Regions from separate parts of the Leuconostoc sp. XM4 genome, predicted to be linked through region 3. Evidence: predicted binding sites of a transcription regulator. Region 3 holds the regulator's gene; each other region holds the start of a gene.
The links. Region 3 encodes Rex, which represses fermentation and respiration genes when NADH is low (regulators of the CRP and FNR family bind a similar motif). Its sites were predicted from a motif close to TTGTGAANTANTTCACAA; they were not measured.
Positions count from the first base shown of each region.

Region 1: the regulator Rex is predicted to act here: its motif matches at 6,274-6,291, upstream of adhP (alcohol dehydrogenase AdhP).
Region 2: the regulator Rex is predicted to act here: its motif matches at 5,350-5,367, upstream of RHP64_RS00690 ((S)-acetoin forming diacetyl reductase).
Region 4: the regulator Rex is predicted to act here: its motif matches at 3,411-3,428, upstream of RHP64_RS00510 (YagU family protein).

Region 1 is NZ_CP134507.1:1,882,230-1,890,358, reverse strand. Features, by position in the region: gene RHP64_RS09570 (sulfite exporter TauE/SafE family protein) at 1-805, shown strand, start outside; tRNA gene RHP64_RS09565 (tRNA-Tyr) at 873-955, shown strand; tRNA gene RHP64_RS09560 (tRNA-Gln) at 993-1,064, shown strand; gene RHP64_RS09555 (glycosyltransferase) at 1,144-2,589, shown strand; gene RHP64_RS09550 (glycosyl transferase) at 2,586-3,416, shown strand; gene RHP64_RS09545 (phosphoglycerate kinase) at 3,502-4,719, shown strand; gene RHP64_RS09540 (MFS transporter) at 4,868-6,139, shown strand; gene adhP (alcohol dehydrogenase AdhP) at 6,310-7,362, shown strand; gene RHP64_RS09530 (lactoylglutathione lyase) at 7,416-7,748, opposite strand; gene RHP64_RS09525 (MFS transporter) at 7,754-8,129, opposite strand, start outside.
Region 2 is NZ_CP134507.1:120,380-128,508, reverse strand. Features, by position in the region: gene RHP64_RS00705 (AbrB/MazE/SpoVT family DNA-binding domain-containing protein) at 1-3, shown strand, start outside; gene rlmD (23S rRNA (uracil(1939)-C(5))-methyltransferase RlmD) at 75-1,565, shown strand; gene adhE (bifunctional acetaldehyde-CoA/alcohol dehydrogenase) at 1,598-4,300, opposite strand; gene RHP64_RS00690 ((S)-acetoin forming diacetyl reductase) at 4,527-5,303, opposite strand; gene RHP64_RS00685 (DUF6198 family protein) at 5,430-6,113, shown strand; gene thiD (bifunctional hydroxymethylpyrimidine kinase/phosphomethylpyrimidine kinase) at 6,130-6,957, opposite strand; gene RHP64_RS00675 (folate family ECF transporter S component) at 6,996-7,553, opposite strand; THF riboswitch at 7,590-7,723, opposite strand; gene RHP64_RS00670 (hypothetical protein) at 7,841-8,129, opposite strand, start outside.
Region 3 is NZ_CP134507.1:1,737,635-1,745,763, reverse strand. Features, by position in the region: gene RHP64_RS08845 (carboxypeptidase M32) at 1-498, shown strand, start outside; gene RHP64_RS08840 (phosphocarrier protein HPr) at 758-1,027, shown strand; gene ptsP (phosphoenolpyruvate--protein phosphotransferase) at 1,029-2,744, shown strand; gene tsaB (tRNA (adenosine(37)-N6)-threonylcarbamoyltransferase complex dimerization subunit type 1 TsaB) at 2,860-3,570, shown strand; gene rimI (ribosomal protein S18-alanine N-acetyltransferase) at 3,554-4,111, shown strand; gene rimI (ribosomal protein S18-alanine N-acetyltransferase) at 4,089-4,499, shown strand; gene tsaD (tRNA (adenosine(37)-N6)-threonylcarbamoyltransferase complex transferase subunit TsaD) at 4,492-5,508, shown strand; gene RHP64_RS08810 (redox-sensing transcriptional repressor Rex) at 5,607-6,257, shown strand; gene RHP64_RS08805 (lipid II:glycine glycyltransferase FemX) at 6,264-7,301, shown strand; gene RHP64_RS08800 (HAD-IIB family hydrolase) at 7,368-8,129, shown strand, end outside.
Region 4 is NZ_CP134507.1:86,209-94,337, forward strand. Features, by position in the region: gene RHP64_RS00495 (glycosyltransferase family 2 protein) at 1-653, shown strand, start outside; gene RHP64_RS00500 (GtrA family protein) at 763-1,218, shown strand; gene RHP64_RS00505 (FAD-dependent oxidoreductase) at 1,399-2,769, shown strand; gene RHP64_RS00510 (YagU family protein) at 2,857-3,396, opposite strand; T-box leader at 3,605-3,850, shown strand; gene RHP64_RS00515 (hypothetical protein) at 3,918-4,064, shown strand; gene RHP64_RS00520 (glutathione S-transferase C-terminal domain-containing protein) at 4,500-5,582, shown strand; gene RHP64_RS00525 (MmgE/PrpD family protein) at 5,557-6,891, shown strand; gene RHP64_RS00530 (GNAT family N-acetyltransferase) at 6,913-7,470, shown strand; gene RHP64_RS00535 (amino acid ABC transporter permease) at 7,485-8,129, shown strand, end outside.

The DNA.
Region 1 (8,129 bases), 140 kb from region 3:
CAGATCTTATCTGCTCCATAGACAACCCATTTTTAAGCGATTTGGTTTAGGCATGTTGATTGGATTTATAACAGATTTTGGAGATACACTGGGTATTGGTTCATTTGCAACAACAACCGCGGCATTCCGGATGACACATTATATAGATGATGATCGCAAATTACCGGGAACCTTGAACGCGGTTCATGCGATACCAGTAATGTTTCAAGCTTTATTTTTTATTACGGCTGTTAAAGTTGAATTGACAACGTTATTACCTATGACAACAGCTGCAGTGATTGGGGCTTACGTCGGGACCCATGTCACAAAAAAATGGCACGCACCTACGGTACAACGTGTGATGGCTGTAGCGTTATTAATTGCTGTTATTATCATGGTAGTACGTATGATTACTACCCCAGGAAGTAATAATTCAATGGGTGTGCATGGGTTACATGGCTGGTGGTTGATTTTGGGAATTGTTTTCAACTTTGGTATTGGTGTATTGATGACTATGGGTTTGGGTAATTATGCGCCAGAATTAATATTCTTCTCTTTGATGGGTGTTAATCCCGCTGTTGCTTTCCCTGTAATGATGTTAGATGCAGCATTGATTATGCCTACGACAGCTTTAAATGTAATCAAAATGAATCGGGTATCATGGCGAGGGTTTGCTGGAGTGGCTATAGGTGGTGTTCTAGGTGTGATTGTTGCGGCTAAGTTCTTTACTAGTATGAATGTCGATTTATTAAACAAGTTAATTGTTATTGTAGCTCTGTGGACAATTTTTGGGTTGGTTCGTGATTCTATGAAGAAGAATGTTTAAAAAAATTATGAAAAGGTATTGTCAACGGCCTGATTTTCTGGTATTATAATATAGTTGTTTGAGATATGGGAGTGTAGCGAAGTCTGGCTAAACGCGACGGACTGTAACTCCGTTCCTTCGGGTTCGTAGGTTCGAATCCTACCGCTCCCATTGCCGATAAAAGCTAACGGCAAAATAAATTAGCTATTGCCCCTTCGCCAAGTGGTAAGGCATCGGTTTTTGGTACCGACATGCGCTGGTTCGAATCCAGCAGGGGCAACTAATATAAAAAGGAACTTGGGAGAGTTCCTTTTTTTGTATATAATTATCCATAACAGATAAAATGTGAGGCGATAATTATGAACTTTTTTGTGAATAAGGCAATTGGAGAAAGTAATAGTGGCGTTGAACACGCACAGTTTTATCGTGCGCACTGTTTTCGTGAAAAAAAGATTGAATTTAAGTTTATCTTCACTGACTTATTGCCACAATTACACCATCATATGCAATTGTGGTCCCTACCAGAAAATGAAGTTATCGGATTATATGATTTGTTGTTAAGTGATGATCCAGATCGATACGCCAAAACTGGTTTAACGGAAATTAATGAATATTCCACTAACTCTCTGTGGGACTTAACGAACACGCAGCGCACTATCGTGCATCAAACGACGGGGCAATATACTGAGACCATTTTTCGTTCTAAAAGTTATTCTGAAGCGAAAAAATTATTCTTGATTGACGATGATCGTGTTATTTTAAAAAATGGTATCCATGAAATAATGTGGCACTATCGAGATAGTGGTTCACGTGGAAAAATTGCTACAAATATTCATCTACGTAATTTTCGTGGTAAAAATTATGTTTTTTTAACAAAAGAAGCATTAATTGATTTCTTTTTTATAGAAATGCAACATATTTTTCAAAAAAATATTTATTTTTTAGATCGTGGGACAGCGTGTGAAGAATCATTAGTACGATTAAAGCGTATTGGATTACCCTTGAAAATTGTGGATATGATTCATGCTGAACACCTAGTAACCTATCAAGGTGGGCACCCTTTATGGAACAATTATTATCAATATATGTTTGATCATCTGGATGATATGGACTTAGTCGTAACAGCTACAGAATTACAAGCTGAGATGATAAAAAAACAACTTACTCAAATGAATATGCGAGGCGCAGATAAAATTTGTGCAGTACCGGTCGGTGGGGTAGCTAAATTAGAAAATCCACGTCGCTGGCACGGCGGTACAGCTAATTTCGTCACCGCCTCACGCTTACATCCAGAAAAAAATATACTACAAATCATAAAAGCGATTAAAAAATTACGCGATGAGGGGATGGATGTCACGTTAGCCATCTACGGTTCAGGAAACGAAAAAGAAAATATACAAAGAGCAATAGCGGAATTAGACTTGCAATTTAGTGTGCATTTAAAAGGTTTGAGCCAAGACATTATTCATGATTTTCAAAAATATGATGCATTTGTATCAGCCTCTTATTCTGAGGGGTTCGGATTAACGTATATTGAAGCCATTGGGGACGCTTTACCGATAGCCACCTATGCTAACTTATATGGTGCCCAAGAGCTTGTGTGTGAGGGAGTGAATGGGTGTCTAGCTGATTTTGACAGAGACAAAGCGCAAGAGTGTGCTAATATTTCCAGTCTTGCTGATGCGATGCGACGTATTTTCGATAATTATGATCACTTATCTGTTGGTGCTCACAAAAAGGCACAGGAATATCAGACAAATAACATCGCTGATCAGTGGCAAAAGATATGTGAGGTGCTAATATGAAGATAGAGATTATCAATTCCCTCACAGAAACCAATTTAAAGGGAGTTGCTTGGCAAATAGAGCAAGTAAAGTCCGGTAATAGTGATGAATTGTGGTTGGCTACACCACATGAAGATGCAGCGCATCTCATTAAAAAACTTGGTCTAAATCCTCATAGGGTGTTTGATATATATGCGCAGTCTTATTTAAGTGAGATTGATGAAACCAAAGGCATCTGGTGGGGTGAATTACCAGTGCCCAACGAGGCGCAATTGATTATTAACAAAGACTGGACTAAAAGTATCGTTAGTCGTGGGCAACAGCTAGCAACTGTACGTTGGTTTGGTGATTCTAAACGAATCGTGCAGGCAGTTGTTTGGCAGGATTCAGATGGTAAAATAGACTATAAAGATATTTATTTACGGGACGGACGTTTATTTGCAAAACAATATTTTAGCGAAGGAAAGTTATTAGAATCCGATTTTTATTTTGGTCATCCTGAAGTGGTGGTCAGTGATTATTATTTTGAAGGTAAACGCAATTTTGTTTATGTTGCTGGTCAAAAATATGCTAGTGCTGAAAAATATATCATGAACACGTTAAGTAAATATGCTGGAAATGATTATAATGTTACGCAGTTGCAAAGAGAAATGAGCTACGTACCTAAGCGAACAACGTTAACAATTCTTGACGAATTATCAAACGAAAAAAGAGATATTTGGAGTCAATTAACCGTTATTTTAAAAGATAATCAACATGAAATAACACGGATTTTGGTGGACCAAAAAAATTATTTGAAGTTACGGATGACGGGATTGCCTATGAAAAAGGTTCACCGTCGAAATTAATCGTGCAGTTTCTCACACGCGAACAACACAAAGACAAAATTTTGTTTTATAATAGACTTGTAACTATAAAAATTTGGAGGCTATCATGGCTAAATTGACTGTTTCAGATTTGGAACTTTCAGGTAAGAAAGTATTGATGCGCGTTGATTTCAACGTGCCTATCAAGGCAGGCGTTATCGGAAACGATAACCGTATTGTGGCAGCTTTGCCAACAATCAAGTATGTTTTAGAAAACAATGGTCGCGCAATTTTGTTCTCTCATTTGGGACGTATTAAGTCTGAAGACGATAAGAAAGAATTGTCATTAGCACCAGTTGCCGCACGCTTGGGTGAATTATTGGGTAAGGACGTTAAGTTCGTGCCACAAACTCGCGGTGAAGAATTAGAATCAGCAATCAACGCTTTGCAAGATGGTGAAGTTTTGATGGTTGAAAACACACGTTTTGAAGACGTTGTTGATGGCGAAGTGGTCAAAAATGAATCAAAGAACAATCCTGAATTGGGCAAGTATTGGGCATCATTGGGTGATGATTTGTTCATCAACGATGCCTTTGGTACAGCTCACCGTGCCCACGCTTCAAACGTAGGTATTGCTTCAAATGTTTCACAAGCAGCTGCTGGCTTCTTGATGGAAAAAGAAATCAAGTTCTTGGGTGATGCTGTTGCGAACCCAGTTCGTCCTTTCGTTGCTATTATTGGTGGTGCAAAGGTTTCTGATAAAATTGAAATCGTAAAGTCATTATTGAACAAGGCTGATAAGGTTATCGTTGGTGGTGGAATGGCCTATACATTCGATGCTGCTAAGGGTAACAAGATTGGTAATTCATTGTTTGAAGCTGATAAAGTTGAATTGGCTAAGGAATTGATGGCAGAAGCTGGCGACAAGTTGGTTTTGCCAATTGATTCAATTGCTGCTGACGCATTTTCAAATGATGCAAAGACTGAAGTTGTTGATGCTGAAGCTGGTATCCCTGACGGCTACATGGGTCTAGATATTGGTCCTAAGTCTGTTAAGTTGTTGCAAGACACATTGTCTGATGCAAAGACTGTTGTTTGGAACGGACCTATGGGTGTGTTCGAAATGTCTAATTTTGCAAAGGGTACTTTGGCAATTGGTGAAGAATTGGTTAAAGTGACTGAAAATGGTGGTACAACAATCGTTGGTGGTGGTGATTCAACTGCTGCGGTACAACAATTGGGTGTTGCCGACAAGTTGACCCACATTTCAACTGGTGGTGGTGCTTCACTTGAATACCTTGAAGGTAAGGAATTGCCTGGAATCGCTTCAATTTCAGAAAAGTAATTTTAAAAATAGCGCGAGAGCGCTTTTTTTGTACAATAATTTAAAAATTGTTAAACGTTTGATTGATTAATTACTGTATATATGGTTTAATAATTAACGGACAAAATAACGTTTGCCAGTGAGCAGACATTTTGGAGGAAAACAATATATGACAATTAGTCAGTCCGAAAACGTAATGCAGCAAGATCAGGTAGAGACTGGTGCTCAAATGACCAGCGAACAAAAGGTGGTTCTTGGATCAACAACCCTAGGGTTTACTTTGGATCATATGGACGCAACGTTCCTATCTTTCGCATTGGCGCCTATGATTGCCGAGCTACACATTACTGGTGCACAGGGTGGAATTATTGCAGCAATGTCAAACTGGGGAGCACTATTAGGAAGTCTCTTGTTTGGTATTTTAGCTGACCGTATCGGGCGTGTTAAAGTATTGTCTTATACTATTATGCTCGTGACCTTTGCGACAGTTATCTTGGCATTTTTGGATAACACGCACACGATTTATGCAGCTCGTTTCCTTCTGGGGATGGGAACTGGTGGTGAGTATGGTGTAAGTATGGCATTGATTGCTGAGAGCTTTAGAGCTAGTCGTGTAGGCCGTATGAGCTCTATTACTGCAATTGGCGGACAAGTGGGTGCCATACTCGCGGCAATTTTAGCAACATTAATTATGCCTTCCTTTGGTTGGCGTGGTTTGTTCATGTTAGGATTTTTGCCACTAATCGTTGTATACATTGTGAGACGACACTTAAAAGAAACACCTGAATTTGAGCAACTGCAAGCTGACTACAAGACTGGTAAAAAGAAATTTAGTTTTAAAACGATTGCCAATACCCCCAAACGCGCTTATACTTCTTTTGTGTTAATTGTGATGTTGACTATTCAAACGTCGGGCTATTACGGTTTGATGAACTGGTTGCCAACAATTATGCGGAAGCAATTGGGTATCACAGAAACAATTACAGCAGGATACGTCAATCTTGGTATGATACCTATTATTATTGGTATGGCGGTTGGTATGCTTACTTTTGGTACGATTCTAGACACCATAGGTCCCCGACGCGCGTTTGCTATATTCTTAGTAGCTTCAGCGCTTATGATTTATGTCTTTACATTTGCATATAATATGTGGACATTAACAATTTTAGGTGCATTAGTTGGATTTTTCTCTAACGGCATGTATGGTGGATTTGGCGCAGTTATTAGTCAATTGTATCCTTCGGAAATTCGAGCAACTGCAGCCAATACCTTGATGGGATCTGGCCGTGCTATTGGTGCCTTTTCATCAGTTGTGATTGGTTGGATTATGGACAATTATAGTGTGGCAGCCGTGATGCTGAGTTTATCGTTAATGTACGTCATTAGTTTAATTTTTATGTTAACAATTCCTGGATTTAAAAAATTAAATACTGACCAATAATTCAATAAAATTAAAAGGAACATTTAATGATAATGTTCTTTTTCTTTTGGGTATTTATGTGAAACGAGTCACTAATGGAAGGAGATGCGTAGTAAATAATACTTTACAAATATGACAAAAAGCGGTAAAATTAATTGTAAATAAGTTCACATACAAGAAAGAGGTTAAAAATGAAAGCAGCAGTTGTTCGTAACGTAAATGATGGTTATGTTGATTTGATCGAGGATTGGCAGCCACGTGCGTTAGCATTTGGAGATGCATTGGTTGATGTTGAATACGTTGGCCTTTGTCACACTGATTTGCACTGTGCAAACGGCGATTTCGGTGACCCTAACAAGATCGGTGAACGTAACGGTAATTTTGGTCGAGTTATTGGACATGAAGGTGTTGGACGCGTGTCTAAATTAGGTGAAGGTGCTAGCGATTACCTTAAAGTCGGTGACCGTGTTTCAATTGCCTGGTTCTATGACGCTTGTGGCGTTTGTGATTACTGTGTCTCAGGAAACGAAACGTTCTGCCGTAAGGTGCGTAATTCTGGTTACACAATTGATGGCGCAATGTCACAACAAGTTGTTGTAAATGCTAAGTATGCGGTTAAAGTACCAGAAGGTTTAGACCCTGTTGAAGCGACATCAATTACTTGTGCTGGTGTTACAATGTATAAAGCCTTGAAAGTCGGTGAAACTAAGCCTGGTGAGTGGGTGTCAGTTCACGGTGCTGGTGGTCTAGGTAATTTGGCTGTTCAATATGCACACAGTGTTTTCGGTGCTCACGTTGCAGTTATTGATGGAAACGATGATAAATTAGCAGCCGCAAAAGCTAATGGAGCGGAAGTACTAGTTAATCGTAAGAAGGAAGATGTTGTGGCTAAGGTGAATGAATTAACTGGCGGCGTTCACAATGCCCAAGTGACAGCTGTTAACGATGCTGCATTCTCCCAGGCTGTGAATGTACTTCGTCCAATGGGCAAGCTTGTAGCCGTTGCTTTGCCACAAGGTGATATGGCTTTGAATATTGCTAAAACAGTCCTTGATGGTATTGAAGTTCGCGGTTCATTAGTTGGAACACGTGCAGACCTAAAGGAAGCTTTCCAATTTGGTGCTGAAGGAAAAGTTAAGCCAATTGTTGAGACAGTTGCCTTCCAAGATATGAATGAAATTATTGATGAAATGAAAGCTGGTTCAATTACTGGTCGTAAGGTCATTGATTTTACAACACTTTAATAGTAAAAAAGCGTAAACAACTATAATAGCTGTTTACGCTTTTTATTTTGATCTTAAGCATTGGCTTCTAAAACAATTAAATTATCCTCGGAATCATGTATTGATAAGGCAATTTTGTTTCCGAATCTTTTTTCTGGCTCGCCAATAATTGGGATGAAATTGTTTCGTAAGTGTTTTACCAAATCGGCTTGGTGATCACGAACGAGCATTTCTAGGCGGTCAGTTGGTTTTCCGGTGACAAACACAATATCTTCGCCATCAATTACAAGGTGCCGACCACTTTGGTGACCAGATTGCGGCAAATCAAATACATCACGCCAAAAGCGATAAGCACGGTTGATGTCAGCAGCTGGAATAGTTTTGATGTTTAGTTTACGTGGTTTCATAATAATTATAGTATAGCGGATTCTCTGGTTTTTTCAACCAGTTCCATATCTTGTTGGCGAGTTAAGATTGTATAAATGGTAATCAGTGATGCGACAAATACCATGAAGAACCAAGAAATATTTGGTGAATAGATGTTTGCGGTGCCGAGAAAAATAATTTGACCAAGTGGCGTGGCCGACATAACGAATGTATTAATTAGACCAGAAACACCAGCCAAGCGATTATGATCGATTCGTTTCATTAAGATTGCCCCTAATTTTGGATTGATTTTAGCTTCAATGTATGAAAATAAAAAAATGATTAGCATCCATAAAACACCATTTGGATAAAAAAGGGGTACAGCAGCAATTAACACAATACCAATACCAGAAATGCCAATT
Region 2 (8,129 bases), 420 kb from region 3:
TGACTTTTCATGCTATCATGTTATGATGGTTACATAATAATGAACCTTGGGCATTGCAATGCAGAAAGATGAATATGACAGAACAAAACAAGCGGCCTTATCAAAAAAGTCGCAACAATAACGGTAAAAAACCATATTATGGTAAAAACTTTGACCCCCGTAAGTCTGGCGCACCAAGAGGCAACACGAGTGAAGGTGTCAACGTACGTGTTGGCCAAAACTTCCCGTTAACAATCAAGCGCCTCGGTATTAACGGTGAAGGAATTGGCTACTTTAAACGTAAGATTGTATTTGTACCTGGCGCTTTACCTGATGAAGTGGCTGTTGTAAAGGTTACTGAAGTAGAACCAAAATATATCGCCGCTAAAGTCTTGAAAATACGTGAGAAATCTCCGGATAGAGTGAAACCGCTTGATGAATTCGCAGATAGTGTTGGTGGATTTGAATTGGAGCATATGAATTATCCAGCACAATTACGCTTCAAAAAAGATGTACTCGTTCAATCGCTTGAAAAATTCCAACCGAAGGGCTGGTCTAATTATGACATACGTGACACAATCGGCATGGATCATCCGTATGAATACCGTAACAAAGCCCAATTCCCTGTTCGAAAAATTGGCGATAAACTGAGTGTCGGTATGTATAAACGTGGTAGCCATGATTTGGTTGATTTACCGGTTGTACATACACAAACCCCAGCCACGATGAAAGTCATGCGTACCGTTCGTGAGTTACTCGATAAATTATCTGTCTCAATCTACAATGAAGATAAAAATCGAGGTACGGTAAAAACTATTGTTGCTCGTGTATCTCAGACAACCAGCGAAGTTCAACTAACATTTATCACAAACACAGATGGATTCCCAGGAGATACCGCACTGATTGAAGCAATCAATCAGGCCCTACCAGAAGTTACTGGTATTTTTCAAAATTATAATCCTGGTCGTACTAGCCTCGTTTGGGGCGAAGAGACACTTAAGCTTTGGGGTAAGGACTACATCGAAGAAAAGGTTCTCGGGAAAACATTCCAATTATCACCACGTGCTTTCATGCAGTTAAATCATACGCAAATGTCCGTAGTTTATAACCAAGCCTTGGCAGCACTTGATTTGACGCACGCTGATAAACTAGTCGATGCATATGCTGGTGTAGGTACAATTGGTCTGTCCTTAGCTGACAAGGCTGGCGAAGTTCGTGGTATGGAAATTATCCCCGAAGCAGTTGATGATGCTAATCAAAATGCTACTTTAAATCATATTAATAATGCTCACTATGAAGTGGGTACGGCTGAAAAACTGTTTCCTAAATGGCAATCAGAAGGATGGATAGCTGATGCATTAGTTGTTGATCCACCACGCACAGGTTTAGACACTGCACTGCGTCGAGAAATTTTGCGCACACAACCTGAAAAGTTTGTGTACATTTCATGTAACGCCTCAACTTTGGCTCGTGATTTGGTTGATTTATCAAAAGCCTACCAAGTTGATTACATTCAAAGTATTGACATGTTCCCTCAAACTGCCCGTTGGGAGGGCGTTGTTAAATTAACAAAACGTCAAAAATAAAAAGACCTTACTTAATTGTAAGGTCTCTTTTTTTAAAACTGATCTTTCAACAATTGACGAATTTCTGCCAAGCTTGGTTGGCGAGGGTTTCCCGGCGTGCATTGGTCATTGTAAACTAAGTCAATCATCTTTTCTAACTTTGTATCAAAGTCATGCTTTGAAACACCGTTGCCAGATAGTGTTTGATTGACACCCACTGATGCAGCCAACTTCTTGATTTCTGCAATCAATACATCGACCAATTCAGCATCTGTTTCACCTTTCAAACCTAAGTAACGTGCAATATCAGCATAATCTTTTTGTGCTGTATAGGTTTCGTATCGTGGGTATGGTGTGCGCTTTACATTTCCTGTTACCGCATTAAACTTAATCACATGTGGCATTGCAATAGCGATTGCCATACCGTGAGGTAGTCCGAATTCTCCACCAGTTTTGTGTGCTAGTGAGTGGTTAAGTCCCAAGAAGGCATTCGCAAATGACATACCAGCCAATGTTGACGCATAGTGCATCTTTGTGCGTGCATTCTGACCTTCCTTAGTTGGGTGTTTAGGATCATAATTGTATGAATTTGTTAAGTTATCAAAAATCAACTTAATAGCTTGTAATGCCCAAGGACGTGTGAATTCAGAAGCCATCACTGAGACATACGATTCCAAAGCATGTGACAAAGCATCTAATCCTGACCAAGATACCGTGTGTTGTGGTACGGTCATAACAAATTCTGGATCAACAATAGCAACTTCCGGTGTCAATTCATAATCGGCTAGTGGATACTTTACATGTGTTTCATCATCTGTAATAACGGCAAATGGTGTGACTTCTGATCCAGTACCTGAAGTTGTTGGAATCGCAACCATTTGTGTCAAACGTGCGTGGTAAAACTTAACGATTCGCTTACGAATATCCATAAACTTTTGTTGTAGTTCTAAGAATAGATCTTTAATCGCCTCGTCATCTTCTAAAATTCCTTCATGGCGTGTCGAGTATTCGTACAAGAACCGACCAATTTTACCAGCGTCAAGTGCCGAACCACCGCCAAGTAAAATAACTGTATCTGGTTTGAAGTCTGCCATTTGGCGAGCAATTTCAACAGCTTGTGACAAAGTTGGGTCAGGCTTAACTGAACCATAGATATTTGTTTCAACCTGTTCTTGACGTAACTCAAGTTGACCTAGTACTCTGCCAACAAATCCGAACTGAACCATACCAGGATCAGCGACAATAAATGCACGGTTTATAGTAGGCAAGTCTTGTAAGTAAGTAATGGCATTGGCTTCGTAGTAAACTTCCTTAGGTAAACGAACCCATTGAGGACGATTACGGCGGCGAGCCACGGTCTTAATATTAAGTAAGTCGTATGTTGATAAGTTATGAGACAATGAATTCTTCCCCCATGATCCGGTACCAAGTGTCAACGATGGACGCATAGCATCTGTATAAATATCCCCAACGCCACCGATTGAGTCAGGTTGGTTAACCAAAATACGTGATGCACCAATAGCGTCAGCATACTCTTTAATGAATGGATCATCTTGTGAACCAATTTGAATTGCTGCGTTGTGCCCTGCGCCTTGATAGTTTAACAAGGATTGAACAGTCTCAATAGCTTCTTCACGCTTCTCAACTTTATAAATTGAAAGTAATGGCGATAACTTTTCAGAAGATAACGCTTCACCTATGTTCTTCTGATCTAATTCGAACAAAAGTACATCTTTACCATCAGGAATCTTTACGCCTGCTTGCTCAGCAATCCAACGTCCTGACATACCAGCAACAGGACCAGCAATACCAAATCCCTCTGCATTAGGCTTAAAGACATAATCAGCAATTTTCTTGTAGTCTTTCTTAGGAACAAGGTATGCACCTTGTTCTTGTAACTTAGTTAAAATTTCGTCATAGATTGGTGCTTGAATAACGGCTGAGTTTTCTGTGGCACAAATCATGCCATTATCGAAACGCTTTGATAACAACAAATCGGACACGGCACGATCTGTGTCAACAGTTGCATCAATATAAACTGCACCGTTTCCAGCACCGACACCCATGGATGGATTTCCTGACTTCAAAGCTGCATTAACCATTGATGGCCCACCAGTAGCTAGAATTGAAGCAATGTGAGGATTTTGTATCAGCGCACTTGTTGCATAAAGTGAAGGCTTTTCAATCCATTGGATAAAGTTTTCCGGTGCGCCTGCTTTAACAGCAGCATCATAAACAATTTTTGCAGCAAGAACCGATGCTTTTTGAGCCTGGGGATGGAAAGCAAAGATAATTGTGTTACGTGTCTTTGCTGTCAACATTGATTTGAAAATAGTTGTCGACGTTGGATTTGTCGTTGGGACGATTCCAGCCAAAATACCAAGTGGGGCTGCTAATTCTACCTTACCTTGAATCTTGTCTTCACTAATAACACCCACAGTCTTATCAAACTTAATAGCGTTATAAACTGATTCTGAGGCGAAACGATTTTTCGTATCCTTATCTTCCACAACCCCACGTCCAGTCTCGTCGTGAGCAGCATGGGCTAACAGAAGTGAATTCTCAGAACCTGCCAAGGCCATAGCTGCAACAATTTTATCAACTTGTTCTTGCGAAAATGTTGAAAATTCAGACAATGCCTTTTGTGATTTTTCAATCAATACCTCAGTCATCTTCTCAGCTTGTGTTTGTAATTCCGCTTTTTCTTCAGGGGTCAAAACCTTTTTTGCGGGTTTCTTTGCAATTGCTTCTGCCATAATCTTTGCTCCTTTACTTGCTCATTTATTAACAATATAAGTATATATCATTCTTTTTTAAAAAGCAACCTTTTTTGAATATGTTTCTTAAACCCTTATTTAAAAGCTTTTGTTAGCGCTAACATAATAATATATATATTGTACAATAAATCACATATTTAGATTAGTGCACAAAAAAACACCTCAATTAAAGAAATTGAGATGCCTTTAAAGTTATATATTGAATTTAACTAAATACCATACCCCCATCAACAATTAATGTTTGGCCTGTCACATAGTTTGAATCTGAGCTAGACAAGAAGGAAACCACATTTGCTATATCTTCCGGTTCACTTAGTCGTCCTAAGGTAATTCCTTCTGAAAATTGTGCCATTCCCCATTCGTCGTCTTTACCAGCGTTCACGCTTACTTCATGAGCAATATCTTCCATCATCGGTGTTTTCACAATTCCAGGCGCAAATGCATTTACTGTAATACCAAATTCTGCTAACTCTTTAGCTGTTGTTTGTGTAATACCGCGAATGGCAAATTTTGTTGATCCATAGGCAGTCAAATTAGCATTTCCTTGCACACCAGCTTGCGATGTTGCATTAATGATTTTGCCACCATGACCAAATTCCTTGAAGGCTTCTGTCGCAGCTTGTGTTCCCCAGACAATACCATTAACATTAATGCCCCATGTCCAGTTCATATCATCTTCCGTTACTGACATGATTGGTGTCGTAGGCGCAACACCCGCATTGTTAACAATCACATCAAAACCATTGAACTTTTCTTTCGTTTCTTTGACGGCTGCAAAAACTTCATCACGTTTAGCCACATCAGCCTTAATAGCAATGGCTTCACCACCATTTTCATTAATTTCATCAGCTACTTTTTGTACTTTTTCAATATGACGTCCAACTAAGGCAACCTTAAACCCATCTTTTGACAATCGTTCTGCGATTGCCTGTCCAATTCCTTGACCAGCTCCAGTTACCAAAGCGACTTTATTTTCTGACATTGTTTTTTTCCTCACAATTTTCTAATGCATATATTCTATACCTTAATTGTGATTTTGTAAACTATCTTTAAGCACCTTTCTTAATGCTATAATAAGAAGATAATCAACTAAGGAAAAAATTACACAATGTACTATATAGATGGTCAATTTTATCAACTGGGATATAAACAAAAAATTAGTTTCTTTTTTATCTCTTTAATCATTAACTCATTTGGTAATGGATTAAGTGTGGCTAGCGCCATGGGTTCGGCCCCATGGACTGCAAGCGCCGCTAACTTATCTAACACCACTGGCTGGCAAATTAGTATCTTTTTAGCTATTACAGCTGTTTCTGTGGCATTCTTAAATATGTGGTTAGCCATGCGTATCAATTGGTTACGATTACTCGGCAATATTTTCTTCGGTATGGCGTTTAGTATTTTAGTTGGCGTATTCGCCAATTACTTTGTCTCGCTGGGCATTCGTCAACTTAGTTGGTGGTGGCGTATTCCTCTTGACTTGTTTGGTATTTGGACAATTGGCGTGGCTATTTCCATATACCAGCGTGTTAATTGGATTCTTCACCCCTTAGATGACCTGACGAATATCTTACGCTTTGATTATTTCCGTGGCAATGCTAGTAAAGCTCAAATGAGTAATTTCGCTGTTGCAATTGGTATTTCGATTATTTGTCTCATCATTAGCCATCAAATCGTGGCGCTCGGTATTGGCACTGTCATGTCCTTCCTTTTACAGGGACGTAATATCGCTTGGGCGGATCGTCATATTTTCAAACGACTTGTTCATGGTGATATCACCGGTGCATCATAATAAAAAAGAAGACAAACTATTTGTCTTCTTTTTTATTATAGTCTTGAGCTGCCCAGTGATTAATTGGTCCAAACTTATGTCCAACAGCAATTTCATGTTCAATCGCTGTTGCCGTCACATCGTGGGCAATGCGAATAGCTGTTGCAACGTCTTTCCCCTTAGCAATTTCAGCAGCAATAGCAGCGCTTAAAGTGTCCCCAGTACCATTGATGTGTGTAGTATCAAAATACGGGTGCCTTAACCAAAAATCAGAGCCATCCGCGAGAAGAACATAGTCAGCAACCTCATTTTGTTTATCTTGATTATGCCATCCTTTGACAATAACATTTTGAACGCCCAGAGATTGAATATCTTTTGCAGCAGCTGTCTGTTGCTGTTCATTATCAATAGTACGTCCAGTTAGCAATTGTGCCTCAAAAAAGTTCGGTGTTGCAACTGTTGCCAGTGGTAGAAGTTTTTCTTTTAGTGCCTCAAAGGCCGCTGCCTCTAACAATTGAGCACCATGTTTTGTTGTTATTACCGGATCAACTACTAAAGGACCAAAGTCAAACTGTTTATAAGCTTTTACCACTGCTTCAATTAAGCTAGCATCTGATAACATGCCTGTCTTACTAGCGCGAACTTTAAAATCGTCAGCAAGAACCTCAAACTGTTTGTCAACAAAGTGTAGCGGTAATGTTTCCGCAGCATGAATACCGTATGAGTTACCAGCCACAGCAGCAACTAACACACTCATACCGTATGTTTTTCTAATGAAAAATGTATGCAAGTCTGCCTGCATCCCTGCTGATCCATCTGAATCAGAACCTGCTATTGTTAAAACTTGTGGAAATTCATTTACCATATTAAAACCTCTGCTTTCAAAAAAACAGCCGAAGCTGTTTAACTAAAAATCTTTTTTGTGGTGTGACTAATAACCTGATTATTTAAAAGAAAATACGAAATACCCACTTGAATGGGAAACATAATTAAATTCTTAATGACACGTGGTGTAATAAAGGCTAAAAATGAAGGCCAATCGTGTGCTGTATGATACATCATAACCAACCAAATGGAATTTAAACCAATATTAGCAATTAATAATACCAACCCCACAGCAACACTTACTCGCCACCAGCTTGTTTTGTCATGCTTGAAATAAGCCAGTGAATAAATTAACGCACTAATCATTGCTGTAAAAGTGAATCCCACAAAGAATGCACCAGGATTAATAATTGTTGCGCCGATAACGTCTAATATTGCCGCAATTAACATAGACCACAATGGACCATACCATTTAGCAATCAGAGACATCGTTACGAATGCAAAGCTTACTTGAAGTACATTAGTGCCGACTGTCAGCCTGCTCAGCACCATGTGAAGTGCCATCAACATCGCCAATAAAACGAATTGGCGCGTATCTAGTTTTGGGAAAACCCACGTTCGTGTTGTATTTTCCATGCTATAGAACCTCCGAGTGGAGTGTTCACCTTATATAGTGGTGAATGTGACTGATGCACCGCACAAACATTCATTGCTAACACGAAAAAAATGCTAGCAATGAATGTTTGTTTCGTCAGCGGCTCACATTCCGTCTCCGCTGCACTTAACGCGCACCAATCTACCCCGATTTTATTTGTCTTATCGACCCAGACATTGTACCATAAAAAAAAACGAACGTTAACGATAATGCTTACAAAACGTTCGCTAAATTAGCTAAATATACTATTCATCAATCCATATATTCACTATTCTGGTAATATTATCTGGGTTGATGGCCCTTTTTGTTCGGATTGTTCAGGTTGCTCTTGTACTAAAAAGCTTGGGTAAAGTGTCAAAGCTTTTTCTTCAAATCCAACAACAGAAGATCCAAGAACACGTGTAACTAATTCTAACAATCTTTCTTCGAAAAGATCCTTATCAATTTCCTCAATTTCAGGTTTCAGAGACTGTTGATACATATTCATATGTAAGTTGGGAACCAATGCATATTCACGGCCAATTAGGCCAGCCCATTCCTCAAACAATTCATTAGGA
Region 3 (8,129 bases):
CAATTTTATCAAGCGTGGTTAAAAACTGAAGCCACACTGATTCGTACTGAAGCGGACCCGCTAACTTATCCACTGCACATCATTATTCGTTATGAAATTGAAAAAGCAATTTTTAACGATAACGTTGATATAAGTGATTTGCCAGCACTCTGGAATAAGAAATATAAAGAATATCTTGGTTTAGAAGTGCCAGATGATTTGACTGGTATTTTACAGGACATTCACTGGGCGGGCGGATCATTTGGGTACTTTCCAAGTTATGCACTCGGTCATTTATATGCAGCTCAATTTAGAGCAACCATGACAAAGACGTTAGATTTTAAAGCTATCTTTGAATCGGGAGATTATTCACCAATTTTTGAATGGCGTAAGGAGAATGTTTGGCAATATGGTGGAGCTGTAGACCCTAATAAAGTATTGGAAGATGCTACGGGAGAACCTCTAAATCCACAGTACTGGCTAGACTTTGTTAATGGCCTGTATGAAAATTTTAAGTGAGAAAAAAGCGTTGAACTGATGATGTTTAACGCTTTTTTATTGTGGATATAAGTTGTTTCAAGTATGAACAATCTATTTTTCAGAAAAGAGGACGCAAAATCAATGTAAACGTTTTCATTGAAAAAGCCGGTAAATAGGCATTTCTAGCTTTAGTGCTTGATATAACAATGATTTGTGCAATATTCTACTTGATATTTTGTAAGCGCTTTGATAAACTATATTCAGAAGCTGATTAACAGCACAAAGGAGAATTTTAAACATGGCACAATCAAAAGACTTTCATATCATCGCAGAAACAGGTATTCACGCACGTCCAGCAACTTTGTTAGTACAAGCAGCTTCAAAGTTTGCTTCAGATGTTACTTTGTCATATCAAGGTAAGGATGTTAACTTGAAGTCAATCATGGGTGTAATGTCATTGGGTGTTGGTCAAGGAGCCGATGTTACTATTAAGACTGAGGGTGCTGATGAAGAAGCAGCAATGACAACAATTGCTGAAGCAATGGCTACAGAAGGACTAGCAGAATAAAATGACGAAAAACTTCAAAGGAATCGCGGCAAGTAACGGCGTAGCAATTGCTAAAGCCTACTTGTTAGTTGATCCAGATTTGTCTTTTGAGAAGACAACAGTAACAAATGTGGCGGCTGAACAAGCACGTGTCGACGATGCTTTGAAGGCTTCTAGTGATGATGTTAAATTGATAAAGGCAAAGGCAACCGAAAGTTTAGGTGCTGCAGAGGCTGAAGTATTCGAAGCACACCTAATGGTTTTGGCTGATCCAGAAATGTCTGGTGCAATTAAACAAAAAATAGAAGATGACAAAGTTAACGCTGAACAAGCTGTCAAAGAAGTCACAGATATGTACATCAGTATGTTTGATGCGATGACGGATAATGAATATATGCAAGAACGTGCAGCAGATATTCGCGACGTAACGAAGCGCATTTTGTCACATTTATTGAACATTTCTTTGCCTAATCCAGCACTAATTGATGAAGAAGTAGTTCTTGTATCAAAGGATTTAACTCCTTCTGATACAGCGCAACTAGATCGTCAGTTCGTAAAAGGTATTCTAACTGACCTTGGTGGTCGAACAGCTCATGCATCAATTATGGCACGTACGTTGGAAATTCCAGCGGTGGTTGGTTCTGAAAAAGCAACAGTTGAAGTTTCTAGTGGTGATTTGGTCATTGTTGATGGCTTGACAGGTGATGTAATTGTTAATCCTGATGCCGATACACTTGCTACTTATCAAAAAAAGGCAGCCGATTATTTCGCACAACGTGCGGAATGGGCTAAGTTAAAAGATGAGAAATCAGTGTCTGCTGATGGTAAAGAATTTATCGTTGGTGCTAACATTGGCGCACCAAAAGATATGCAAGCTGTTTTAGACAATGGTTCTGAAGGCGTTGGTTTGTATCGAACAGAATTCTTGTATATGGAATCTGATCATTTACCAACCGAAGATGAACAGTTTGAGGCTTACAAATCTGTTGTCGAACAAATGGGTGACAAGCCCGTTACAGTTCGTACGATGGACATTGGTGGCGATAAGCATCTTGATTATTGGAAATTACCTGAAGAAGAGAATCCGTTCTTAGGTTATCGTGCCATTCGTATTTCATTGGATCAGACTGATATTTTTCGCACGCAATTACGTGCATTGATACGGGCATCTGCGTTTGGCAACTTATGGATTATGTTCCCAATGATTGCAACATTAAGCGAATTCCGTGCTGCTAAAAAAATTTACCTTGAAGAACGTGAAAAGCTTGAAAAAGCGGGTGTGGCTACGGGTGAAGTTAAGTTGGGCATTATGATAGAAATTCCAGCTGCAGCAATTTTAGCCGATAAATTTGCCAAAGAAGTTGATTTCTTCTCCATTGGTACGAATGATTTGATTGCCTATACAATGGCTGCGGATCGTGGAAATGATCGTGTGGCGTATTTGTATCAACCATATAATCCGTCTATCTTACGATTAATTAATACTGTGATTTCAGCTGCACACAAAGAGGGCAAGTTTGTCGCAATGTGTGGTGAGATGGCTGGTGATCCTGTGGCAGTACCACTATTAGTGGGTATGGGATTAGATGAGTTTTCAATGAGTGCACCATCTGTTTTGCAAACTCGTTCCTTGATGAAAAAGCTCAATACAGCTGACATGAAAGTGTTGGCTGAAAAAGCATTGGACGTTGAAACGAATGACGAAGTGATTGAGTTAGTTAAGGAAGCAACAAAGTAATATTTAGAAAAAGCGCCATTGGCGTTTTTTTTTGTGCTCTATAACGGTTTTTATGATTACGAATAAATATAACAATTCTCATTCAAGTTTTATTATTTGTGATAAAATTAAACTTATGAAGATTTTAGCATTTGATACAAGTAACCAACCACTAACAGTGAGTTTGGCAGAACATAATAGCGTAAAAAACGTTTTCACTACCAATGTAGCACGTAACCATTCCATTCAGTTGCTACCAGCCATTCGAGATATTGTGGCTGCTGAAAATTGGACACTACAAGATATTGATCGTGTTGTTGTGGCTCAAGGGCCAGGATCGTTTACGGGATTAAGAATTGGTGTCACAGTGGCAAAAGTTTTAGCCGATACCTTGGGTGCTGAATTATGTGGTGTATCTAGCTTAGCAATTTTAGCGGAACAAGTTAAAGCTGACGGGCTAGTGGTACCATTATTTAACGCCCGCAATAGAAACGTTTTTGCTGGTGTATATCAAAATGGTGTGAGTATATTTACTGAATCTCATCAGCCAATTACAAATTTATTTGCTTTTTTGGAAGCAAAGGACGAACCAATTACTTTTCTGGGTGACACCTCAGAATTTAGCGATGAAATGCAAACGCTTTTTGGTGAGCGCGCAAAAATTTTGTCACCAGAAGAGAGTTTACCGGATGGGGTGGGTCTTGTAACACTTGGATTGCAAGAAACACCTACAGAGAATATTCAGGATTTTAATCCAAATTATCTACGCAAAACGCAAGCAGAGCTGAACTGGATTGCTGCTCATCCTGGTGAGGATAAACCAGAAAACTATGTTTTTGAAATTTAGAAAATCAAAGCATTTATTAAATAGTTTGCCAAAATATACCGAAAAAGTCGTTGATGTCCAAGGGACAACATTTTTATTAAGGCGAGCTACGATGTCAGACATCGATATGCTAATAAAAATTGAAGAAGCAGTTTATAATGGTTCAGCACCATGGCTTTTACGTGATTTTGTGAGTGAACTGTCACGTCCGCATGTCCGACTGTATTTAGTCATTGAACGGCGTGGTCAAATTGTTGGTTTTGCTGGTGCTGCTTTGCGCACTGACATTCATGACATGCACATTACTAATATAGCTGTCCTACCGGTATGGCAAAATAGCGGCTTAGGCACGATACTCATGCAAGAGTTAAAATTGTTTACTAAAAAAACAGGTGTGTCATCAATGACTCTGGAGGCCAGAGTGTCCAACCTGGGCGCACTGGCATTGTATGAACGACTGGGCTATAAGCAAACAGGTATTAAGAAAGGATATTACCTCGATAATCGCGAAGATGCGGTATCAATGGCATTACACTTTGATGATTCGACGAGCAACAACTGAAGATATTGACTTGATATGGCATATAGCCGATGCTGCTTTTGGATCATCCCCTTGGCCCAAAAGCGTTTTTGAACATGATTTAGCTAGTCCCAGGACAGCTTATTTTATCGGGGATGGTGGCTTTGTTGGTGTCACAACAATACTTGATGAAGCTGAAATTGTTAGTGTTGCAGTACATCCTGATTATCAAAAACAAGGTGTGGCACAGAACATTTTTAAACATATTTTTAATATGAAGCAAGTTACTCGATTTTTGCTTGAAGTATCTGCACAAAATGGTGGCGCCCAAGCATTATATAGAAAGCTGGGATTTACAGAGTATTATCGTCGTGAAAAATATTATAGAAATGGTGATGATGCAATTATGATGGAGAAAAAAATTGACTAAAATAATTTCCTTTGAATCAAGTGCGGATGAAACAAGTGTCGCCATTGTTGAAGACGGTCACATTGTGCTAAGCAACAGTGTGGCTACCCAAATTAATTCACATCAACGCTTTGGTGGTATTGTTCCTGAAGTGGCCAGTAGACATCATATTGAATGGATTACTCGGGTACTAAATGATGCTTTAAACACGGCTCATGTAGAACCCAAAGCGCTTGATGCGGTTGCTGTGACATATGGGCCGGGACTAGTCGGCTCTTTATTAGTTGGTTTAATGGGGGCGAAAACATTTGCTCTGGCGCATGGTTTGCCAGTTATTCCAGTTAATCACTTAGCAGGTCATATTGCGGCGGCAAATTTTAACAAGCCAATTAAATATCCAGCGATGGCATTAATGGTTTCTGGTGGACATACTGAACTTGTATTGATGCGTGAAGAAAACCAATTTGAAGTCATTGGCGAAACACGTGATGATGCAGCTGGGGAAAGCTTTGATAAAGTTGGGCGGCTATTAAATTTGCCGTATCCTGCTGGGAAGACAATTGATGAGATGGCTCATAGAGGCCAACCAACCATTAAATTTCCAACTGCCATGGCACATGAAGATAACTATGATTTTAGTTTTTCTGGTTTGAAGAGTGCGGTAATTAATTATGTACATCACGCCAATCAAAAAGAGGAAACAATCAATCAGAATGATTTGGCGACTAGCTTTCAAAATGCTGTTGTTGATGCATTAATTGGTCGGACAAAACGAGCATTAGAAAATTTTCCTGTTAAAAGTTTTGTATTAGCTGGTGGTGTCGCCGCAAATTCTCAATTACGTGAAGAATTGACTATGCTATTAAACGATTTTCCAAAGACAGAATTTATCCCTGTTCCGATGCAGTATACAGGGGATAATGCAGCAATGATTGGTGCTGCGGGTTATTGGAATTACAAGAAAAATATTTTTGCTGATTTAGATTTAAACACGGATCCGGGATTGGATTTTGAATTGTTACAATCCTGACATCATTGTGAAAACATCACTATCTTTTGGTAAAACCTTTTTTATATATGGTATACTAGTTATGCAAAAGTTCACAAGTTTAATTAATGGAGATAATTATGACTCAACAACCTAAAATACCGCGTGCAACTGCTAAGCGGCTACCTATATATTTTCGTTATCTAACATTTTTACATGATGCTGGCAAGGAACGAATTTCTTCCTCAGAGTTGAGTGAAGCTATTAAGTTCGATGCGGCAACAATTCGTCGAGATTTTTCATATTTTGGTGCGCTAGGTAAGCGTGGCTACGGTTATGATGTCAAAGCGCTTTTAGATTTTTTCGCCAATGTATTGGACCAAGACAGCTTAATTAATGTGGCTTTAATCGGTGCTGGTAATCTTGGACAAGCTTTATTAAACTTTAATTTCCATCAATCATCAAATATGCGTATTGCAGCAGCATTTGATGCAGACGAAAAGCGTACAGGCACAATTTTGTCAGGTGTACCAATTTATTCAATGGAAGAGTTACAAGAGCAAATAACAGCACAACGTATCAATATTGCCATTCTAACGGTTCCACAAGGTGTTGCACAAGAAATTACCAACCAGTTAGTCGAAACGGGTGTCAAAGGTATTTTGAACTTTACACCAGTACGTGTGACTGTTCCAACTGGTGTTCGTGTGCAAAACGTTGACTTAACAAATGAATTACAGACGTTAGTTTATTTCATCGAAAACTACGGCTCAATTACGACAGGACTATAATTTCACATGACTATTTTAAATTTAGATGATTCCAAAAAAGTAACTGATTATCAGCAATTCGTTCGTGAAAATCCCCGTGGACAAGTAACACAAGATCCATTGTGGGGAGAGTTGAAATCTAACTGGGGACACATTTATGTTTACCACGAAACTGACGGAAAAATTGATGCCGCTATGTCTATTTTAACCGTCGAAGCAGTACCAGGAAAACTATTAGCTTATGTTGGCCGAGGGCCAGTAGCTGATGTTGAGGACATTGACTTGATTAAGTCAATGATTAATGAAGCATTGACGGCTTTGCCAGATAATGTATTTTTGGTACGTATGGATCCTGAGGTGTCATATTCTGATGCATTAAATCAAAAGTATCTTGATGCTGGATTTAAAACAAGAAATAAACAAGTTAAGCATATGCATGGGAACATTCAACCACGTAAGAATGTTGTTTTGTACTATGATGGTCGCGGTGAAGGGGCTAAGCCCATTACAAATGAAGATGAGTTAATGCTTCATTTTAAGCCGAAAGTCAGAAATGATATTCGTCGTGCTTTTCGTGACGGGGTTACTGTTACAAGTGGTGATAGTGAAGAAGACATTCGCGCATTGTTTGATACATATGTGTCGATGGCGAAGAGCCATGGCATTACCCATCGACCAATTGACTATTTCTTACGAATGCAAAAATTATGGGCTGGTACGGGATTATTCCGTGTTTATCTAGCGCATTATGAAGATCAAGTTATTGCCAGTGGCCTTGGATTCTCTTATGGCGATGAGATTTGGTACATGTACGCTGGTTCATATCGTGAATTTGGAAAGCATAATGCGCCTGCTGCTATCCAATACGAAATGCTCAAATGGGGACTTGAATTAGGCAAAGTTGAGTACGATTTTGGTGGCATTGGTGAATTTGATAATTCAGATGGATTATACAAATTTAAGCATGAATTTGCTTACCATGATCCCCATGCTGAGTACATTGGTGAACTAGATTGGGTAATTGATGAATCTGGTTATCAAGAATATCTTAAACAATTTGAATGAAATTAGCGCTTAACGGCGCTTTTTTGGTACAATTGAAAGATAGTATTTACGAGTAGGAGACAAGTAATGTCAATTAAATTAATTGCGTCGGACATGGATGGCACGTTTTTAACGGCAAATGATGAATATAGTCAAGCTAGATTTGAACGCGTTTTATCAGTTATGGAGACACGCGATATGCGTTTTGTTGCGGCTTCAGGGCGTCAAGTTAAAAATCTACAACAATTGTTTGCCCCAACAATTAATAATGGCTTTGAAATGGATTTTGTTGGTTCCAATGGTGCAGTTGTATCAACATTTGAACAACAATTGTATTCAGTACATTTGTCAGCTAATCAATTAGAAAAGGTCATTGACTGGAATGCTAAAAATCCGGAGTCAGCGGAAAACATTATTATCATGACAGGTGATAAAGGAACATATGTGTCTAACCATGCGACAGGTCAAGTCGCGGAAATGGTTTTTCAATTTTATCCCAACGTCAAGCAAGTTGAAAAATTAATGCAAGTTGATGATCACATTTTGGGTATTACTTTTGTGTGGCCAAATAATGAAGTGCATCAACATGTGTCTGCGCTGAGAAATATTTTTGGCAATGAATTGCATGCAACTGGGTCAGGATTTGGCTCTGTTGATGTTTTAGGAAAAGGTGTGGATAAGGCAGCCGGACTACAAGTTTTGCAAGATTACTACAATGTTTTAGATAGTGAAGTAATGGTGTTTGGCGATAATGGCAATGATTTAGAGATGCTGACTAAATACGAAAATGGGTTCGTGATGCCTAATGCGGAGCCGTTTATGCAACAAAGAGTAACTAAAAAAGCCGTC
Region 4 (8,129 bases), 380 kb from region 3:
AAAAAATGGTGCTTAAATATAAAGCGGGCAACGAAATCGTATATGGGGTCAGATCCAGTAGAAAAACCGATACATGGTTCAAACGTAATACGGCACTAACCTTTTACAAAATTTTATCATTCTTAGGTGTTGAAATGGTACCAAATCACGCCGACTTTAGATTAATGAGTCGTGTTGCCGTGCTAGCATTACTGCGACTACCTGAGCGAAATGTTTTTCTACGCGCTATGGTACCGCTAGTTGGCTTTCAGTCAGATAAAGTTTTCTATGAACGTGGTGAACGTCAGGCAGGTACATCAAAATATCCATTAAAAAAGATGTTGAGTTTTGCTATTGATGGCATTACCAGTTTCAGTGTTCAACCGATTCGTTTATTATTTAATTTAGGCATTCTTGTCATCAGCATCGCCAGTATTGAAATTGTTTACACAATATTTGAAAAAATGATTGGAAACACAGAAGCAGGTTGGTCATCTTTGATGATTTCCATTTGGTTATTGGGAGGCATTAACTTGGTAGCAATATCGATTGTTGGTATTTATATTGGCAAAATATTTACCGAAGTGAAGCAACGACCTTTATTTCAAATTGAAACTGAAACAGGGCTATTCGTAGAAAAGCTACGTAAAGTTGATGACTATGCCATGAAGTGATTTTCAAGGATAATACAATTGATAATGATATTGTTCAATAGTAATCAAAGTACTCTTTGGATTTGAATGGAGACAAATCGTTTTGCGTAAATATTTACTTTCTGAAAAAATGAAGTATATTTTCTGGGGTGTGGCAACGACCATAGTATATTTAATCGTTCGACTCATTTCCATGAAAATATTTGATGACACAATGCTGCCTGTCCTAATCTCGCAGACACTGACCATTATATTCGCATTTGTTGTTAATAAACTGTTTGTTTTTACAACCAAACAAACAAAAAGCGTGTTCGTTCAGTTCGTCAGATTCCTTTGGGGACGGTTATTTGTGGCCGGAATTGACTTCTTTTTAACCTACGTTATGATCGAAAAATATAGCAATATTTTTATTCATATTTTCTTTCTTAATCAAGTAAACTTTAAGCTATTTCCTTTTTCATTACCAATAGTAAACCAATTCGCTTCAAATAGTACGGAACTAAATAGTTTTCTAGCAATTATTTTGATACAAGTGTTATCGGTAATTGTAAATTATCTTATTTCAAAATTTATGATTTTCAATTAACATCTTTATCAGCTACCTGTAGATAAAAGTGATGACTTTATTTAAGAACAAGCAAGTTTAGAGCAGCTATTTGATATAGCTGTTCTTTTTTGTCAAAAAATCAAAACGATTGCTTTCTGTTTAGAATTGTTCTAGCATGGTAGGTAGGAAAAGGATAACAATATTAAGGAGGAATTAGGAATGTCAAAAACAAAGATTATTATAGTTGGTGCATCTCATGGGGGACATCAAGCTATTCTAGAACTAACTCGTAAATACAAGAACCTTGACATCAAGTTGTTTGAAGCCGGTGATTTTATTTCATTCATGTCTTGCGGCATGGAATTATATTTGGAAAATAGTGTTACTGATGTTAATGATGTTCGTAATTTCCGTCCTGAAGATATGGAACAGCTGGGCGCAGAAATTTACAGTAACCACGAGGTACTGGCAATTGATGCTGATGATAGAACAGTTTCTGTCAAAGACGTTACTACCGGTAGTACTGAGAAATATAGCTATGATAAGCTGATATTAAGTTCAGGCGTGACACCAAATAGTCTACCTGTTCCAGGGACTGATTTAGAAAATGTCTACCTCATGCGTGGTAAAGATTGGGCAACAAGTATAAAGGCCAAGTTAGAAAATCCCGATGTTAAAAATATCACAATTGTTGGTGCGGGTTACATTGGCGTTGAGGCAGCGGAAGCTAGTGTTAAGGCCGGGAAAAATGTTACTTTAATTGATATGATTGACCGCCCTTTGGGAAATTATTTAGATGCTGAATTAACAGCTGTTCTTGAAAAGGAATTAGCTGATAAAGGTGTAAAAGTGGTTACTGGCGTTCGCATCGAAAGTTATGAAGGAACTAGTCAAGTAACGGCAGTAAAAACAGATGAGGGAAAGTACCCGAGTGATTTAGTTATTCAAGCCGCTGGGGTTAAGCCAAATACAAATTGGTTGAAAGATGTGATTGATTTAGACGATCGAGGCTGGATTAAAACGGATGAATATTTACGGACGAATTTACCAGATGTTTATGCTGTGGGAGATGCGGTTCTATCGTATTCAATCCCTGCCCAAACTAAATTACCAATTGCACTAGCAACCGTTGTACGGCGTGAAGTCCGTTATATAATCGCACATTTATTTGAAAATCAGCCCTCAGTTCCTTTCAAAGGGGTCGTTGGCTCGTCAGCGTTAAGTGTGTTCGATTACCATTTTGCAACGGCTGGATTAAATACCACAACGGCCCAAAAATCAGGTGTTACTTTGAAGAGCTCCTTCTACCAAGATACCTTACGGCCCGACTACGTTCCTCGAGAAAATGGGAACACTGAAGTTTATGTCGAGTTGGGCTATGATCCGCAGACACATCGTATTTTAGGCGGTGCGGTGCTATCGACTTATGATATAACGGCTCAAGGTAATGTTATTGCGCTAGCGATCGAACACGGACTTCGTTTGGAAGATTTGGCTGAAGCTGACTTTTTCTTCCAACCAGGATTTGACCGACAATGGAGTCTATTGAACCTAGCGGCACAACATGCACTTGGTGAGCCTAAATTTTAATTAGTTTGTGAATAAGGTAATATTAGGCTACAAATAAAAAGAAACGCAACTCGAAAGGTTGCGTCTCTTTTTATTTAATAAGTAGAATTATACGTTTTCTAAATGACCATTCTTATCCTTAGCAATTAAGAAGTAGACCGTCACTGCGATCGACCATGCCCAAACAATATGCCCAAAGAACTCAGAAATATGTTCATCTAAAGGTTGATTCCATGGAGCTGGAATTGTTCCAAATGCAGGCATGATAATGATATGCCAAAGAATCCAAAGGAATATACCATAAGCAGCACCTTGCCACAAAGCTACTTTAGACCAATATTGAGATACAAATACGTATAGTATTGCAAACGCAATGGCAAATGAGAAGTGTAGAATCAATGTGAACCAAAATACTTTTTGATCTTGAGAGTAGTAAAAGAATGAATGAACTAGTTTAGATGGAATGCCAAGCTGTTCAGCCATATGTTGTGGTGGGTTAGTGGCATTACGAGCTAGTGTACGTGGTGGCAAAATATTTTCCCAACCGATTTTAACCATTCCTGAAATCATCCCTGCAATAAATCCGTAGAAAATACTTTTAGTAATGATCTCCTTTAGTGATGCAACTGGTTTATTTAGTGTAACCATAGTGTTTCTCCCTTATGTGAATCATTTAACAACTGTTAATAATACAGCCATTGGGATCGTTTGTCAATTCATTTGATTTCGGGAATATGTTCGATTAATTATGGATATTACCAAAATTGTGAAATAAAATACTTGTAATTAAAAAACAATGAGAATAAAAATAAATGGTTGCAAAATAATTATAAATAGTGTAAGGTTATTACAAATAAATGAGACAAAGAAAAGATAAGTAAATTTTAGGGGTAATCAAAGAGAGCTAACATTTGGTGAAAGTTAGTATTACGAATGAATTGAAAATGGTCTTGGAGTCGTTAGTGGTATAAGCATGTTCGTGAATACCGCTCGGGTGCGCCCGTTATCGCGTTAAGGTATCTCTCTTTTGATGTACCTGTCAAGTATAAAGTAGTGATACTTTATAGAATTTGGGTGGTAACACGAGTTTTTCGTCCCATAATCTTTGTAGATAATGCAAAGATTATGGGACTTTTTTGTTGATGAATAAAATGAATGGAGAATAAGTAATGACCAATAAATTGTATGATGTTTTGACTGTATTAAAGAAGTTTCCATGGATTGATTTAACTATTTTTCCAGCTTTTATTGATGTGGGCTTTGAAACAATATTGATATCGGATAGCAAGCCTATATCGTCTACGACTAAGTCGTAATTATCAATTTTAACTTTAAAGAAGTAACTGCAGTTTTAAAGACAAAGAAAAGATAAGTAAATTTAAAGAGTAACTGAAAGAGAGCCGACGAATTGGTGAAAGTTGGTGTTACGAATAAGTTGAAAATGGTCTTGGAGTCATAGAATGGGTGAGCAAGTATGTAAATTCATTCCGGGTGTGCCCGATATAGCACAGAGTTTTGTTAAAAAACAGAACTTAAAGAGAATAATTTAGTGATAGATTATTGAATGCGAGTGGTAACACGATTTTCGTCCCGCAATCTGGCTATTTTTAGCTGGGTTGCTTTTTTGTGGTCTGAAATAAAGGGGGTGGTCATAATAGAGCTGAAAACAGCCTAGTTAAGGTGATATATAAAGATGATGATTTAAAATACTTAAAAAATATAGACGAAAGAAAGATTTGAGGAGAAACAGCATGAGTGATCAAACACTACAAAAAGAACTAGAAAACATTGAGGTAACGGATACACTACAGGCGTGTCCGATTGATTTTTCACAATCAAAGGTTGCTAATCCGCGAGCGCATCAAAAGCAAAAAGAATATGACAACGGTAAAGACAAGTCCAATTTTAATGAACGAGAAAAGTTTTCAGCCTATCAAGGCCCCCAATTTAAAGCCCGTTTTACAGACGGTACGCTTCCTGTTACACCTAACCGTTATCGCTTGATTTGGTCTCGTCATTGCCCTTGGGCTAATCGTATTGCCATTGGTATTGATTTATTAGGTTTAGATCAAGTGATTTCTAATGGCATCGTTGATCCTTTGAGACCAGCTGGGGTAGTTGGAGACTGGTTCTTTACGTTAGATGATGGGGATGTTGATCCAGTATTAGGGATTCATTCACTTGGGGAAGCTTACCGGTTAGCTGATCCTTCATACGATAAAAGAACGACGGTACCAGCACTCGTTGACACTCAAACCGGTAAGGTTGTTAACAATGATTATAATAATTTAATCAAAGAATTTGCCTTAGCCTGGCAAGAATATGTACCAGAAACTGCACCGGACTTATATCCTAAGAACTTGCGTTCAGATATTGATGCGTTGAGTGACATCATATTGATGGACATCAATTATGCGGTTAATGAGGCGGGTCATGGACGTTCTCAAGCAGATTATAAAAAATGGTATGACAAAGTATTTAATCGATTAGATTGGCTAGAGGAGCGCCTAGCCAACCAACGCTACTTATTCGGTGACCAAATAACATTAGTAGATATTAATTTATATGTCACGCTGTCACGATTTGACTTAGTGTTTTATCAAAAGTATTTTGTTAATAAAAAACGTTTAGTTGATTATCCTAATTTGTGGAACTACGCTAAGGATTTGTATGCCATCCCTGCATTTGGCGACAATACTAATTTTGAATCAATGCGTCAACGTTTTTATGAGGTTGATCATACACCGCAAGAGGATCTGCCTCGAATTATTCCATTAGGGCCAGATGATAGTATTTGGGAAGAAGCAAATGACAGAGCAGAAAAATTTGGTTAGTAATACTCGGAAGTTAGCCCAGTTAATTGTAGATTCCAAGTTCCAAATAGACGAATTGAATGTTGCCAAAAAATGCTTTGTGGATTATTTAGCAAGTGCCTATGTTTCTAGAAATGAACCAGCGGTGAAAAGATTATTTGACACACTCAAAAATGCTGGACCGGCTAAGCTTTTAGGTCAAGCTGGTACAGCTAGTAGTGATCATGCCGCATTATTTAATGGATTCGCTGCACATTACAATGATTTCGATGATGTTCAAGCTAATTTTCGCGGCCATCCAAGTGTTGTCATTTATTCAGCTTTGTTAGCTCTTGCTGATGGGACTGAAAGTGCAGATAGATTTTTTGAGGCCTATATTGTAGGGGTGGAAATTGCTGGACAAGTTGGATTTCAAGTCAACCCAACACACAAGTTATCTGGGTACCACACAACTGCAACCCTTGGTACGATTGCTGCAGCTGCTAGCCTTGCTTTCTTTAAACGTTTTTCCTTGGGTCAAACTATCGACATTTTATCATTTGCTGCTACACAAGCTACAGGTCTTGGAATGGAGGCAGGTACTGATACTAAGCCAATGCATGCGGGGTTAGCTGCACAGCGTGCGGTGCAATCTTATCAATTTGTGTCCAGCCAACTTACAACCAATCAAGATGTTTTTAACAATCAAACAGGTTGGGTAAAAATAGTTGTTGGGCAGGAATTAGATTTAGATTTAATAGAATCAACATGGTTAACTCCTGCTCAAATTATCACGCCTGGCATCTGGTTTAAGCGACATCAATTTTGCTCTGCTGCTATGTCTGGGTATGATGCAATCAAACAGGGCTACCTTCAGGGAATTAATATAAAAAACATCAAGCAAGTAATTTTCCATTTTAGACCTTTTGGAGATAAGGTCTTGCGGTATAAGCAACCATTGAATGGGCAAGAAGGAAAGTTTTCAATTGAGTACATTGCGTGGCAAATATTAACCTTTGGGGATGTGAATGACAAACTTTTTGATAGCAGTGTAAGTACAGAAAAGTTTCAAGAGATGAGTTATTTGTTTAAAAGAGTTAATGATTTAAAGAATATAGCTGTTGATCAAAGGGAAATACTAGTTGAGTTCGTGCGTACTGACAAATCTATCAATACAATATATATTGATTGGCCCCAAGGGTCACCACAGAATCCACTAACAATGGATGAGATATATGTCAAATTAGCTCATGCATTGTCGATAGATGAAAATGAATTATTCGATATTTTGACGGCGGGATTGACATCGAAATCGGTAGCAGGATTGCTTAACATTATTGCAAGAATTTAAAGCAGCTACCCTGGAGGAAAAGTGATCACTAATCGATTCATTAAAAAAAATGAAGTAAAAGAATTACAGCTCTTATTACATGAAGCGTATAAGAGTGACACACAACTAGGTATTAATTTTCAAGCGGCAAGAGTTACTTTACAACAGATTGATGAACATATCGAGAACACAGCAACCTTTGTGACAGAGATAAATCATACTATTGTAGCGACGGTATCTGTCAGGTTACCTTGGTCAAAAAATCCAGGTCCGTATGCTATACCTCATCTTGGATGGGTTGCTACTCATAGTCAGTTTTCAAAGCAAGGTTATGCAACACAACTTATTGATTGGGTTGAAAAAGAGTACATTCAAAAACAACTAAAAGCTCCAATGGTTAGTTTAGGAACAGCGGTTGAACATCCTTGGTTAAAAAGATTTTATACTTCAGTTGGTTACCAACCCGTTGAGATGGTACAAAAAACGCCGGATCATTTGACAGTGTATATGGTAAAAGTTTTGAATAGAAAATTTGACCAGTTAGAGTCTGAACAATTGAAGAAATATCTAAATAAAAATAAAACAAAAGTACGTTATTAGTGAGTAGGTGAAATATGAATTTTGATTGGCATTACTTTGTAAATACATTTCCAGAACTTGTGAAATATATTCCGATGACGCTTTTGTTAGCAATACTATCTATGTTATTAGCGATAGTATTGGGTGGCATAATTACATTACTACACTTTTCGCATTATAAGGTTATTCATTGGTTTGCTTCAATATATGTATCTTTCTTTCGAGGAATGCCAGCTTTGGTGCAGCTATTCTTAATCTATTATGGTTTACCACAAATTTTCCCGATATTTAAAGGATTGCCTGCCATTATTGCCACTGTTATTGGTCTTGGTTTCAAGCAATCTGCTTACTTATCTGAGGTATTTAGAGCAGCGGTAAATTCTGTTGATAGAGGGCAAATAGAGGCAGGACAGTCACTTAATATCAAAAGTTTTAAAATTTTCCGTTATGTAATTTTACCGCAAGCATTTATCAATGCCTTACCTGCTACGGGTAATACATTTGTTGGTTTGTTAAAAGAAACTTCGTTAGCCTTTACTTTAGGCATAACAGAGGTTTTTGCAGAAGGAAAGATGTTGGCCGGTGATTCATTTAAATATTTTGAAACATATTTAGCGGTCGGTCTTACATATTGGGTGTTAATTATTCTTTATTCATGGGCACAGTCTGGGGTAGAGAGA